DNA from 3 places in the Comamonas sp. 7D-2 genome. Region 3 is predicted to be linked to each of the others. Evidence: predicted binding sites of a transcription regulator. Region 3 holds the regulator's gene; each other region holds the start of a gene.
The links. Region 3 encodes HrcA, which represses chaperone genes, less so after heat shock. Its sites were predicted from a motif close to TTAGCACTCNNNNNNNNNGAGTGCTAA; they were not measured.

Region 1 (4,465 bases), 190 kb from region 3:
CCCAAAGTGGATCGAAGGCAAGGATCGCGGCCAGTACGAGATCAAGACCACGCCCAGCGTGGACTTCAGCGCGCCGCGCGACGAAAAAAACCCGTTCCCGGTTCAATAAGCAGCCCGGCCGTTCAGCCGCCGGCACCCTGCTCCGCCGGCTGCGGTGCCTTGAGCATGCGCACCAGGGCCGCCACGTTCAGGCACTGGATGAGCAGATCGCCGTCATTGGCCCGGATCAAGCGGTCAACCAGCTGATCCGCCGCACCCGCCATTGCAGGGGCCAGTCGCAGCTGCCCGCTCTCGAATCGCGCCACCCCTTCGAGATCGCTGACCAGCACACCCAGCTTGAGCCCCCTGTGCTCCAGCACGATCACCTGGCTTTGCGCCGTCCTGGTCACGGGCTTGCCAAAAAGCAGCTCCCCCAGATCGAATACCCAGACATAGCCAGCCACAACCCCTTGGCTGCGCCGCGCCAGCGTGCCCACGCAATGCGGCAAGCGACCGGCTGAAACGGGGGCGATGGCCGAGGCACTCTGAGCCTCGAGCACGCAGGCAGCATCCACGGCGAGCACGCTGCACCCCACAAAAAAGGTCGCCATCTCCATGCCCACGGCACTGCCCTGGCTGGCCGCCGCCAAGCTTTGCACCCTGGTGTTGCGGCGAGAGACGGCCGCCAGCGCATCGTCCTGCACGGCACCAAACGCCTGCACGGACAAGGCCAGCACCTCTTCGCTATAGCCGTCGCTGCGCTTGAACTCCCGGTAACCGCTGCCCGCCGTGATCGCCACCACGCAATACTGGCCCTGATACACCATGGCGCGGGCCATGCTCTGTCCAGATGCCAGGGCCAGCATCTGCGGCGGCAGATCCAGCTGCATGCCCGGCTGCAGCTGCACATCCGAGGAAGACATGACCAGGCCCGAGCGGTTCAGATAGGCCACCCGCCTGCCGCCTGCCGCCTGAACACCGGTCACGCCCTCAAGCATGGCCTTGAATTCACGCTGTGCATGGAACACCAGGCCGATTCCGCCCAGCACCACGCCATCGGCATTGCGTATGGCCGCGTGATAGACATAGGTCGGGCCGTCCTCCTCGTGCTGAACACAAGGGCGCCATGGCGAGACGTGATAGGCCTGGGTCCCGCCCAGCGCCAGAACCTGGTGCAGGCTGTACGTCTCTATATAGGTGCCCAGCAGCCCACGGATCTCGGCATCGGGGCGGCCTCGCTGACTGACGGCCACGACCCTGCCGCGAACGTCATAGACCATGATTTGCTGGTAGACCGTATACAGGTCGTGAATGGCGGTGAGCAGCGCACAGGCCTCGCTCACCTGATCCGGGGCCGTCTCGCCCAAGGCCAGGTCCTCGAGCAATTCGGACAGCTGCGGCGTCAAGGCCCACCAGCGGCAGTCGTTGGCACGCTCATAGAGATTGCGATCGAGCAGATCCACCAGCAGACTGGTCAACAGGCTGTTGTCTCTCAGTGCGGTGTTGAGCACCGTGCCGTAGAGCGCATCGATGGACTGGGAGAAGACCTCGTTGGTCCGCGCCCCCGTCTCGCCAATCTGCTCCAGCACGGCCTGCAGCCGCGTGTTGTCCATCTGCTTGCCTGCTGTCATGACGCGGCCGTTCCAGACCACACGACGTATGGTGTCCGCTGCGCTGCGTATGGCATGCAGGGGTGGGCAGAAGCGATGTGCATGTGCCAGCAGGCCCTGGGCCACCGCGGCATCCAGCCCATCCAGACCTGCTTGCGATTGAAGACCGAAGGCCAGCTCCAGCGGCGTCATGATCTGCGCCCGCCAGCCCTGGGGGCCCATATAGCCTTGATAGCCTGCCGAGGCCGCCGATTGCACCAGATAGGTGCGTCCTCCATGTACATACAGCGAATCCGCACCATCACGGTGAGGCCGCACGTTCGCACCCACACCAATCCAGTGCGGATCGCTGCTGGCCAGCACCAGTCCCCGATCATCGAGCAACAGGGCGATGCTGGTCTGAGCTTCGGGCGCGCCGCTACCGTCTGTCCGGTCTCGGCCGCTCCAGATGCCTTGCATCTCGCCATCAAAGTCAAAACACAGGCACAGCACGCCAATAGGCTGGCGGTTGCCGGCGTGCAGCATGCGATGCGCATAGATCAACGCGCTGCCGTGCCCTGGCAGCAGGTCGGTGGCACCGAAACTCTGCACAAAGCCCGGGCTTTGCAGAGCGCGGGCAATCAATGTATCCCGGCATGGCTGATCTGCGGCCTGACTCCTCTCGCGCGCACTCGCTCGCACCCGGCCTTCGGCATCCAGCAGCAGAATGTCCGCGTAGACCGTGTACTTGCTTCGGTAGGCACGCAGACGCTGGGTGATGGCCGCCTCGTCGCCATCCGCTGCGGCCATGAACTGGCACAGCATGGCGTCGGTCGCCAGAAACCCCACGTCGGCCGTGCGCTCGTAGAGATTGCGCACCAGGGTATCGATCAGATGCTGTGCCTGACTGGCCAGCCCCGCTGTCACCCCCGTCACCGCCTGCATCACCATGGACTGCACCAGCTCCTGCTCCAGCCGCTCGAAGCCGCCACGCGTGGCGGCCATCATGGGCAACAAGGCCTGCGCTTCCTGAGGGCAATTCATCTTGGCTGAGGACTCTATGAGCCGCCACATCAGATTCAGCTCCCTGAGCGAACTCTCGCAGCGCCCGACCTGGCGCATATGAGGAATGAAGACGTCTGTCTGCAGCAGATCCTGGGCGCGCTGCGCCGAGGCAGTCATGGTTTCTAGAGGCATGTTCTGCCAGAGCAAAAGCCAGGCCTATTTGTAAAAACACGTTACACATGACTAAGAACAAACCCTGTTTCCTCGCAGATTTGTCCTGCGAACGGCTGGGGAGAGGTCTTGAAAGCGCGAGAAATTGCCTTATTATTAGCACTCAATGGGGTTGAGTGCTAACAGCTTGACCCTAGATATTCCGAATGTCGGCCAGGATGGCTGGCAAGTCTTGTTTCAACTTTGTTGATGTATTTAGGAGTTGGTATGAACCTGCGTCCCCTGCACGATCGCGTGATCGTCAAGCGCCTCGAAAACGAAACCAAGACAGCCTCGGGCATCGTGCTCCCTGATGCTGCCACCGAGAAGCCTGACCAGGGCGAAGTGCTGGCTGTGGGTCCCGGCAAGCGCAATGACAAGGGCGAGCTGATCGCTCTGAACGTGAAGGTCGGCGACCGCGTTCTGTTCGGCAAGTACTCTGGCCAAACCGTGAAGATCCACGGCGACGAGCTGCTGGTCATGAAGGAAGACGACCTGTTCGCAGTCGTCGAGAAGTAATCCTTCCCGAACACCTCCCCCTATTCATGGCTGTCGGCGACTGATTGACAAGCGCTGGCAGCCCAATTGAACCCCATTCTTTAGGAGCCAAAAATGGCAGCAAAAGACGTAGTTTTCGGCGGTGAAGCACGTGCACGCATGGTTGAAGGCGTGAACATTCTGGCTAACGCAGTCAAGGTTACCCTGGGCCCCAAGGGCCGCAACGTGGTGCTGGAGCGCTCCTTCGGCGCCCCCACCGTGACCAAGGACGGCGTGTCCGTGGCCAAGGAAATCGAACTCAAGGACAAGCTGCAGAACATGGGCGCCCAGCTCGTGAAGGAAGTGGCCTCCAAGACCAACGACATCGCTGGTGACGGCACGACCACCGCTACCGTGCTGGCCCAAGCCATTGTGCGCGAAGGCTCCAAGTACGTGGCCGCCGGCCTGAACCCCATGGACCTGAAGCGCGGCATCGACAAGGCTGTCGCCGCCCTGGTGGAAGAGCTGAAGAAGCAATCCAAGGCCACCACCACTTCCAAGGAAATCGCTCAAGTGGGCACGATCTCCGCCAACTCCGACTCCGACGTGGGCGAAATCATCGCTCAAGCCATGGACAAGGTCGGCAAGGAAGGCGTGATCACCGTTGAAGAAGGCAAGAGCCTGGCCAACGAACTGGATGTCGTCGAAGGCATGCAATTCGACCGCGGCTACCTGTCGCCCTACTTCATCAACAACCCCGAAAAGCAAGCCGCGATTCTGGACAACCCCTTCGTGCTGCTGTTCGACAAGAAGATCAGCAACATCCGCGACCTGCTGCCCACGCTGGAAGCTGTGGCCAAGGCCGGCCGTCCTCTGCTGATCATTGCCGAAGACGTCGAAGGCGAAGCCCTGGCGACTCTGGTGGTGAACACCATCCGCGGCATCCTGAAGGTTGTGGCTGTGAAGGCTCCCGGCTTCGGCGACCGTCGCAAGGCCATGCTGGAAGACATCGCCATCCTGACTGGCGGCAAGGTCATCGCTGAAGAAGTGGGCCTGTCGCTGGACAAGGTGACTCTGGAAGATCTGGGCCAGGCTGCTCGCGTCGAAATCGGCAAGGAAAACACCACCATCATCGACGGTGCTGGCGCTGCTGACGAAATCGAAGCCCGCGTGAAGCAAATCCGCATCCAGATCGAAGAAGCCAC
Region 2 (4,465 bases), 2.0 Mb from region 3:
ATCTCATTAACCTGGTTGCAACCGCCCTCGTCGCATCTGGTGCATCGGGAGCAGCCTGTGCGCAAACTGACTACCCCACCAAACCCGTGAGGCTGGTGGTTCCCTATGCGCCGGGCGGAGCGACAGATGTCATCGGCCGCGTTCTTGCCAAGCAGCTTTCAGACGCACTCGGGCAGCAGTTCGTCGTCGACAATCGCGCCGGAGCTGGCGGTAGCCTTGGTGCAGGTCAAGTCGCCAAATCACCTGCTGATGGCTACACCTTGCTGATGGGTGCATTCACAAGCCACACCATCAATGCAGCGCTAACGCCTGCTGCGACTCCTTTTGACATCCATAAGAGCTTCTCTCATATCTCCGTCGTAGGTACCGTTCCGCTGGTATTTGTGGTCAACCCCAATGTTCAGGCGAAGTCCGTCAAGGAACTGGTAGCGCTTGCCAAGGCCAGCCCCGGCAGCGTCACGTTTGCATCCGCAGGCAATGGCTCGCCTCAGCATCTCTCGATCGAGATGTTCAAGCGTCAGACACAGGTTGAAGTCGTTCATGTGCCCTACAAAGGCAGCGGACCCGCTCTTTCCGATCTGCTCGGCGGTCAGGTCAACGCCATGATTGACACCGTTCCTGCCGCACAAAGCCAGATCAAGGCAGGCAAGCTCCGGGCCCTGGCCACAACGACCAAAGAACGCGTTGCCTCGATTCCAGACATCGCTACTGCCGTGGAAGCTGGATTTCCAGACATGCAGGTCAGCTCCATGTTTGCACTTTCGGCACCTGCAGGAACTCCAGGTGCAGTCATTCAGAAGATCAATTCAGCGCTGAAAGTGATTCTGTCCAAGCAGGATGTCAAGGACTCCATGCTCGCCCAGGGGACTATTGCTACCTACAGCACGCCGGACGAGTCGGCCAAGATCATCAACGCCGAGTACGCCAAGTGGGCCCGATTGATCAAAGACAGCGACATCAAGGCTGAATAAGCGAAGATAGCGGAGCTCCAGGACGCTGCAGCTCCGCTACCTATACTGCTGTGGTGGAAGCCAATCTATCAACCAAAGACCTGAGAGCGGTAGTAGCCCTGAGCCAGACCAAGAGCTTTGGTCAAGCCGCCCTCCTGGTTCACCTCTCCCAATCTGCGCTGTCGGCCCTGATTGCGCGTGTGGAAGCCCAAATCGGAGCAAGACTGTTTGAGCGCACCACTCGCGCTGTCGAGCTGACCGATGCGGGGCATGTTTTTATTGCCCATGCCCAGGAGATCTTGCGAGATACGCAGCGAGCCCTACGGGCCGTGACGGACACCGTCCAGCTCAGAACGGGATCGGTGACGGTTGCAGCACTTCCTTCTTTGGCCGCCTCGCTGCTGCCAAAGGTCTTTGCCGAATTCACGCGGATTCATCCCGGGGTACGCTTGTCCTTGCTTGATACCTTATCGGGCCCTGCGTTTGATCTCGTTCGTGATGGCAAGGTCGACTTTGCACTCACTGCAGCAGATCCCAAGCAAGAAGACCTCGCCTATGAGCAATTGATGGAGGACCAGTTCTTTCTCATCTGTCCCGATGACCATCCTCTATCCAAGCAGGCAGGTCCCGTCCCGATCGAGAACACCCTGGACTATCCGCATGTCTCCATGCCCAGTTCTGCCAGCGTCCGCCAGTACATTGATGCGGATCTGCACTCAAAAGGGCTCTATTTCGCTCCCGTCTTTGAAGTTGACCATATTGCAACCATAGGAGCTCTGGTCAGTGCGGGCCTGGGCATCAGCGCACTACCTGAAACAGCCGTATCGCTGTTGCAAGCTGGCCGCCTTGTGCAGATTCCTTTGTCGCCCCCCGGAATTCAACGTCCTTTGGGCATGGTGATGCGCCGCCACGCACCTCGAAGCTCGGCGGCCAAGGCATTGGAGGCGTTAATCAGAGCGAGCCTGCACAACCTGGCCTCTCATTCAAGCTAGTGCACTACAGCAGATGCCGGGAAAGAGAGAGGTCGAAGGGAATGTAAAAAATTCTCCACGAATCGACACGAGCCGCCTGAACCGTCAAAAACCAACAAAAGCTGTGGGAACTTTGTCTTTAGCACTCTCTCTAACGGAGTGCTAATATGAAGATCATGGAAGAAAGGAAACCTGCAATGAAAACTGCCTCCGGCTCCATTGCTACTGCCTTGGCGCCCGCGAACCCCTGGGCGCTGGTACCTCCGCTGGGCAACCTGGATGCCTATATCTCGGCGGTCAATCGTATGCCAATGCTCACCCTTGAGGAAGAGCAGGACTACGCTCGCAAGCTCAAAGAACACAATGATCTGGACGCCGCCGGGCGTCTGGTGATGTCCCACCTGCGTCTGGTCGTCTCCATCTCGCGCCAGTACCTGGGCTATGGCCTGCCTCACGGCGACCTGATTCAGGAAGGCAATGTGGGCCTGATGAAGGCTGTCAAACGCTTCGACCCCGATCAGGGCGTGCGTCTGGTCAGCTACGCCATGCACTGGATCAAGGCGGAAATCCACGAATACATTCTGAAGAACTGGCGCATGGTCAAGGTCGCCACGACCAAGGCCCAACGCAAGCTGTTCTTCAATCTGCGCTCGATGAAGCATGACCTGAAGTCCGATGCCGCCATGGCGGACGAAGAGCTGGCCCTGCGCGAGACGCTGACCTCGAACGAAATTGACGCGGTTGCTGCAAAGCTCAACGTCAAGCGTGAGGAAGTTATCGAGATGGAAACCCGTCTGGCCGGTGGCGATGTGCTGCTGGATCCTTCTCCCAGCGACGACGGAGAGCAGGCCTTCGGCCCCATCGCCTACCTGGCTGATGCCAGCCACGAGCCTACCGCCATGCTTGAATCGCGTCAGCGCGATCATCTGGCGACCGATGGTCTGGTCATGGCCCTGGAGGGCCTGGATGACCGCAGCCGCCGCATCGTTGAAGAGCGCTGGCTCAAGGTCAATGACGACGGCTCTGGCGGCATGACGCTGCATGAGCTGGCTGCCGAATACGGTGTGAGCGCCGAGCGCATTCGCCAAATTGAGGTAGCCGCCATGAAAAAGATGAAAAAAGCGCTGGCCGAGTTTGCGTAAACGCCAACTTGCGCAGCAAGGCTTAAAAAGGCTGAAATGCTGAACCTCAAACCCGGATAATTTCCGGGTTTTTTATTTGTCGAAAGACATGCTGCACTCATGGGCAGCCATCAACCATCAAGAATTCACAAGAGACCTGCCATGCCTATTCGCACTTCGCGCCTCCTGAAGAACCTGTCCCGCCGCAGCCTGGTTGCAGCAGGAGTCGCCATGGTGGCGACAGCAATGGCTCCGGCCACCATGGCAGCCGACAACTGGCCCGACAAGCCCCTGCATCTGATCGTGGGCTTCCCCGCAGGCTCCTCGCCCGATCTGACGGCCCGCGCATTGGCCGAGCCATTGGAGAAGAAGCTGGGTCAGACCATCATCGTGGAGAACCGCGTGGGGGCCGGCGGCAATATCGCCGGCGAATATGTCGCCAAGGCTGATGGCTACACCTTCAGCGTGATGATCAACGGCAATATGACCATTGCCAAGATGCTCAACCCTGCCGTGCGCTATGACCCCATCAAGGACCTGCAGCCCGTGAGCCTGATCGGCGTGGCTCCGCTGGTGCTGGTAGCCCCCGCGTCGGCCCCACAAGGCAAAGCCTTCATGGAAGCGGCCGCCAAGGCGGGCGACAAATGGAGCTATGGCTCGCCCGGTGTCGGTACCGTGGGCCATCTGGGCATGGAACTGCTCAAGAGCCGCTCGGCCATCAAGGCCGTGCACGTGCCCTATACCGGCTACCCCCAAGTGTTCAACGGCATTCAGGGCGGCGATTTGAAGCTGTCCATGCTCCCTCCGGCACTGGCAATGGCACAGATTCAGGCCGGCAAGCTGCACGGCATTGGAGTGACCTCTGCGGCACGCAGCCCGCTGGCTCCCGGCCTTCCCAGCCTCAAAGAGCTCGGCGTCAACAACTTTGATCTGGAAATCTGGAACGCCGTGGCTGCTCCCAGATCCATGCCCAAGGCCCATGTGGACAAGCTGGCAGCCGCCGTCAGCGAGATCGTGCGTACGCCCGAGATGCGCCAGAAGCTATCCATGCAAGGCTGGCAAGCCGTGGGCAGCTCGCCCGAGGGCCTGAGCAACCGCATCCAGCAGGATGTGAAGGCGCTGGGCACCATCATTCGCGAGCAGGGAATCACGGCGCAGTAAACACGCCCCCTGAGCCGCTTTGCGGCTTCCCCCGAGGGGGACGACGGCCTCGCTGCGCGGCGGCGCTTGCTCGCTGTCACGCAGATGAAGTGCGCCTGTTTCCCTCCATCCCACACGCTGAAGCGACTCCGGGTATCAACGAGAGCTACTGCGGCGTCCTTTATCATGCGCCCGACAGGCATGGGTTTACGCTATGCCGTCGGGCGCATTGTTGTATCTAGGGCAGCGCCACCGCTTTTGGAGCCTTCATGGACGCTGGTAC
Region 3 (4,465 bases):
TCGGTTCAATGTACCGAAACTGTTACCTCAGGGGCTATGGTGAATAGCCTTCGCGACAACAGCGCAAGCCTAAGCTGTTGTTTCCATTAAAAGAAATGGTAGGGCGTGGCGGACTTGAACCGACGACCAAAGGATTATGAGTCCTCTGCTCTAACCAACTGAGCTAACGCCCCAACACTGACAACAGCCGTGGCTGCCACCAGAAAAACTTCGCCATTGTAGGGCCTAACGCTTGTGACTCAGAGCATTGCTCACCAGTTTGGATGTGATATCGACAATCTGGATCATCTTGTCGTAGTGCATGCGCGTGGGGCCGATCACCCCCAAGGTGCCGACCACCTTGCCGTCGAGTTCATAGGGAGCACTCACTACAGACAAATCTTCAAACGGCACGGTCTGGCTCTCGCCGCCGATGTAAATGCGCACGCCATCAGCCTGATTGGAGAAGTCCAGCAACCTAAGGATTTGCGTTTTCTGCTCGAACAGGTCGAAAGCGCGGCGCAGATTGCCCATATCGCTGGAAAAATCGCTCACGGACAGCAGATTGCGCTCGCCGGCGATCACCACATCCTCGCGATCATGGTTGCTCATGACCTCAGTGCCTACATTCACCGCTGCCTGCATGAGGCTGGCAACCTGGCCCCGCAATTGCTCCACCTCGGTCTGCAGCCGCGTGCGCACCTCCTCCATTGTCAAACCGGCGTAATGGTGATTGAGGAAATTCGAGGCTTCTATCAGTTGCGAGGACTCGTAATCCACATCCGTGAAGATCACGCGGTTTTGCACATCGCCTTCGGGCGAGACGATGATGACCAGAAAGCGCCGCTCCGACAGGCGCACGAACTCGATATGCTTGAAGACGGAGCTGCGACGCGGCACCATGACCACACCCACGAACTGGGAGAGGTTGGACAGCAGATTGGCCGCATTGGCAATCACCTTCTGCGGCTGTTCAGGCATCAGGCCGGGCGTTACAAGATCGCAGCGGTCCACAGTCAGCATGGTGTCGACAAACAGGCGGTATCCCCTGGCTGTCGGTACGCGGCCTGCCGATGTGTGAGGGCTGATGATCAGACCCATCTCTTCCAGGTCGGCCATCACATTGCGTATGGTGGCAGGCGACAATTCAAGCCCGGATGCACGTGAAAGAGTGCGCGAGCCGACTGGTTGACCGTCAGCGATGTAACGCTCGATCAGCGCTTTGAGCAATAACTTGGCACGTTCGTCGAGCATGATTTCATTTTAATGATGTAATTTCCCAGATGACATCCACGTTCCACCATATTGCCCTGATCGGCAAGTACCACACACCCGCAGCAGGCGTTCCGTCCGATGCAGCCAGCGAAGCACTGCAACGGATTGCCGGTTACGTGCGCAGCCTGGGTTGTGAGGTGATTCTGGATACCCAGTCCGCCATCTATGCGGGCCTGCCCGATTACCCGAGCATGGACGTGGACGGTCTGGGCAGGCATTGCGACCTCGGCCTGGTGGTGGGCGGCGACGGCACCATGCTGGGCGTGTGTCGCCATCTGGCGCGCTATGGCACGCCGCTGGTCGGCATCAACCAGGGACGCCTGGGGTTTGTCACCGATATCGCCCTGGATGAATTCGAAGCCTCCATCACACCCATATTGCAGGGCGAGTACGAGGAAGACGAACGCACCCTGATGAATGCTCGCGTCATGCGCGACGGCCAGTGCGTGTTTGAAGCCCAGGCCATGAATGATGTGGTGGTCAACCGTGGCTCGACCTCGGGCATGGTGGAGCTGCGCATCGAGGTCGGCGGCAGCTTTGTCTCCAACCAGCGCGCGGACGGCTTGATCGTGGCCACCCCCACGGGCTCCACCGCCTATGCGCTCTCGGCCGGCGGCCCCATGCTGCACCCTTCGATTCCTGCCTGGGTGATGGTGCCCATCGCGCCGCACAACCTCTCCAACCGCCCCATTGTGCTCTCCGACGCTCAGGAAGTGACTATCGAGGTGGTAGGCGGCCGAGGCGACGCCAGCGCGAACTTCGACATGCAGTCACTGAAATCGCTGCAGCATGGTGACCGCATCCTGGTGACGCGCGCCGATCACAGCGTGCACTTTCTGCACCCCAAGGGCTGGAATTACTTCGACACCCTGCGCAAAAAACTGGGCTGGAACGAGGGAGGCGTCTGACCATGGCCTTGAAGCGCATCGTCCTGCGGGACTTTGTGATTGTCCAGTCACTCGATCTGGACTGGCAGACCGGCTTCACTGTGCTTACCGGCGAAACCGGGGCCGGCAAATCCATCATGCTCGACGCTCTGCAACTGGTGCTGGGCGCACGAGCCGATGCACAGGTGGTGCGCGAAGGCTGCTCTCAGGCCGATATTTGCGCAGAGTTCGATTGCCCACCCCATCTTCATGAATGGCTGGAAGAGTCGGGTTTTGCGCAGGAGCAGGATTTGCTGCTGCGCCGCGTCATCGACAGTCTGGGCCGCAGCCGCGCCTGGATCAACGGCTCTCCCGCCACGGCCACGCAGCTGCGCCATCTGGGCGATCAGCTGATCGACATTCACGGCCAGCATGCCTGGCAAAGCCTGACCCGCCCGGACGCAGCACGCGCCATGCTGGATACCTACGGTGGCATTGAAACGGCCCAGCTCAAATCGCTTTGGCTGGACTGGCGCCAGAACCATCAGGCACTGGAGCAGGCGCTATCGGCCCAGGACAATCTGCAACGCGAACGGGAGCGCCTGCAATGGCAGATTTCCGAGCTGGACAAGCTGTCGCCGCGCGCCGAAGAGTGGGATGAGCTCAATGCCCAGCACACACGTCTGTCACACGCGCAGACCTTGATGGACTCGGCCCAGTCCTGCCTGCAACTGCTGGAGGATGACGATGCGGGAGCGGCCACCCCATTGGGCAGGGCCCACCACCTGCTGCAGGACCAGGAGCATCTTGAGCCTGAGTTTCAGAGCATTGCCGACGTACTGGGCTCCTGTGTGGCCCAGTTGCACGATGCCCGTCACTCGCTGCAGGCCTATCTGCGCCGCGCCGATCTGGATCCCGAGTTGCTGGCCGATCTCGATGAACGCCTGTCGCTGTGGATGCAGCTGGCGCGCCGCTACAAGCGCACACCCGAGGACTTGCCCGCCCTGCTCGAAGGCTGGAAACAGGAGCTGCACCAGCTGGATGCTGCCGTCGATGTGGAGGGGCTGCGCGCCAAAGAGCAAGCCGCCCACCTCAGGTATCAGGCCGAGGCGCGCAAAATCTCGCAGCAGCGCACCCTGGCAGCACCACGCCTGTCACGCGCCATCACCCAGTCCATGCAAAGTCTGGGCATGAAGGGCGGCCGTTTCGAAGTGCAGTTGGAACATGCCGATGCCGCCAGTCCTGCGGGCACGGACAGCATCACTTTTCTGGTTGCAGGCCATACCGGCGCCACGCCCAAACCCGTTGCCAAGGTGGCATCGGGCGGCGAGTTGTCGCGCATCTCGCTGGCCATTGCCGTGACCACCAGCGAACTGGGCCAGGCCGGGACCCTGATTTTTGACGAGGTGGACTCCGGCGTGGGTGGAGCCGTGGCCGAAACCGTGGGCCGCCTCATGCACTCGCTCGGCGATTCACGCCAGGTGCTGGCCGTCACTCACCTGCCCCAGGTCGCTGCCTATGCAGACCAGCACTACCGGGTGACCAAGCGCCCCAAGTCCAACACCACCATCAGCAGCGTGGATCCGCTGACTGGCGAGGAGCGCGAGATGGAAATGGCCCGCATGCTGGGCGGCGAGCACCTGTCCGAAGCAACCATGGCTCATGCCAGAGAAATGCTGGCCATGGCAAGATTGCCTGCAAAGCAGGCCGCAAACAGCGCCCAGCGTTCATCGGGCACCCAGGCCCGAAGTGCCAAGGCCAGCACTACAGCACGCAAAAGCAGCAAAGTCAGAGGAGTTTGAAATCATGTCCATGGAGATTGTTCTGATCAGCGGCATGTCCGGATCGGGCAAATCCGTTGCGCTGCATGCGCTGGAGGATGCTGGCTACTACTGCGTCGACAACCTGCCCCCGGAACTGCTGCAGTCCTTTGTGGAGCTCAAGCTCAATCATCAGGACGAGAAAGTGGCCATTGCCATGGATGCACGCAGCGCCAAGGGCCTGCCTCAGCTGCCTGATCAGCTGCATCGCCTCAAAAAGCAGGGGCTGATGCCGCGCATGATTTTTCTCGATGCCGACAGCAGCACCCTGATCAGGCGCTTTTCGGAAACCCGCCGGCGCCATCCTCTGTCCCCCGGCTCCCTGACGAACGAGCGCCAGGCACTGGAGCTCGATATCGAAAAGGAGCGCGAGCTGCTGGGCCTGCTACGCGACCGCTCCATCGTCATCGACACCGGCGACCTCAAGTCGGCGCAGCTGCAAAGCTATATCAAGCAGATCATCGAAGCACCCACAGGGCAGATGACGCTGATGTTCCAGTCCTTTGGGTTCAAGCACAGCATGCC

Region 1: groES (co-chaperone GroES) is a predicted target of HrcA. The motif match lies at 2,901-2,927, and genes of this name have one in related genera.
Region 2: rpoH (RNA polymerase sigma factor RpoH) is a predicted target of HrcA. The motif match lies at 2,061-2,087, and genes of this name have one in related genera.

Annotation. Positions count from the first base shown of each region.
Region 1 covers NZ_CP094238.1:766,273-770,737, reverse strand. Annotated here, with positions in the region: gene MPZ60_RS03450 (H-NS family nucleoid-associated regulatory protein) at 1-109, shown strand, start outside; gene MPZ60_RS03445 (chemotaxis protein CheW) at 123-2,765, opposite strand; gene groES (co-chaperone GroES) at 3,012-3,302, shown strand; gene groL (chaperonin GroEL) at 3,396-4,465, shown strand, end outside.
Region 2 covers NZ_CP094238.1:4,447,393-4,451,857, forward strand. Annotated here, with positions in the region: gene MPZ60_RS20390 (tripartite tricarboxylate transporter substrate binding protein) at 1-971, shown strand, start outside; gene MPZ60_RS20395 (LysR family transcriptional regulator) at 1,022-1,942, shown strand; gene rpoH (RNA polymerase sigma factor RpoH) at 2,119-3,063, shown strand; gene MPZ60_RS20405 (tripartite tricarboxylate transporter substrate binding protein) at 3,205-4,203, shown strand; gene MPZ60_RS20410 (sterol desaturase family protein) at 4,452-4,465, shown strand, end outside.
Region 3 covers NZ_CP094238.1:960,917-965,381, reverse strand. Annotated here, with positions in the region: tRNA gene MPZ60_RS04370 (tRNA-Ile) at 97-173, opposite strand; gene hrcA (heat-inducible transcriptional repressor HrcA) at 226-1,233, opposite strand; gene MPZ60_RS04360 (NAD kinase) at 1,263-2,162, shown strand; gene recN (DNA repair protein RecN) at 2,165-3,922, shown strand; gene rapZ (RNase adapter RapZ) at 3,927-4,465, shown strand, end outside.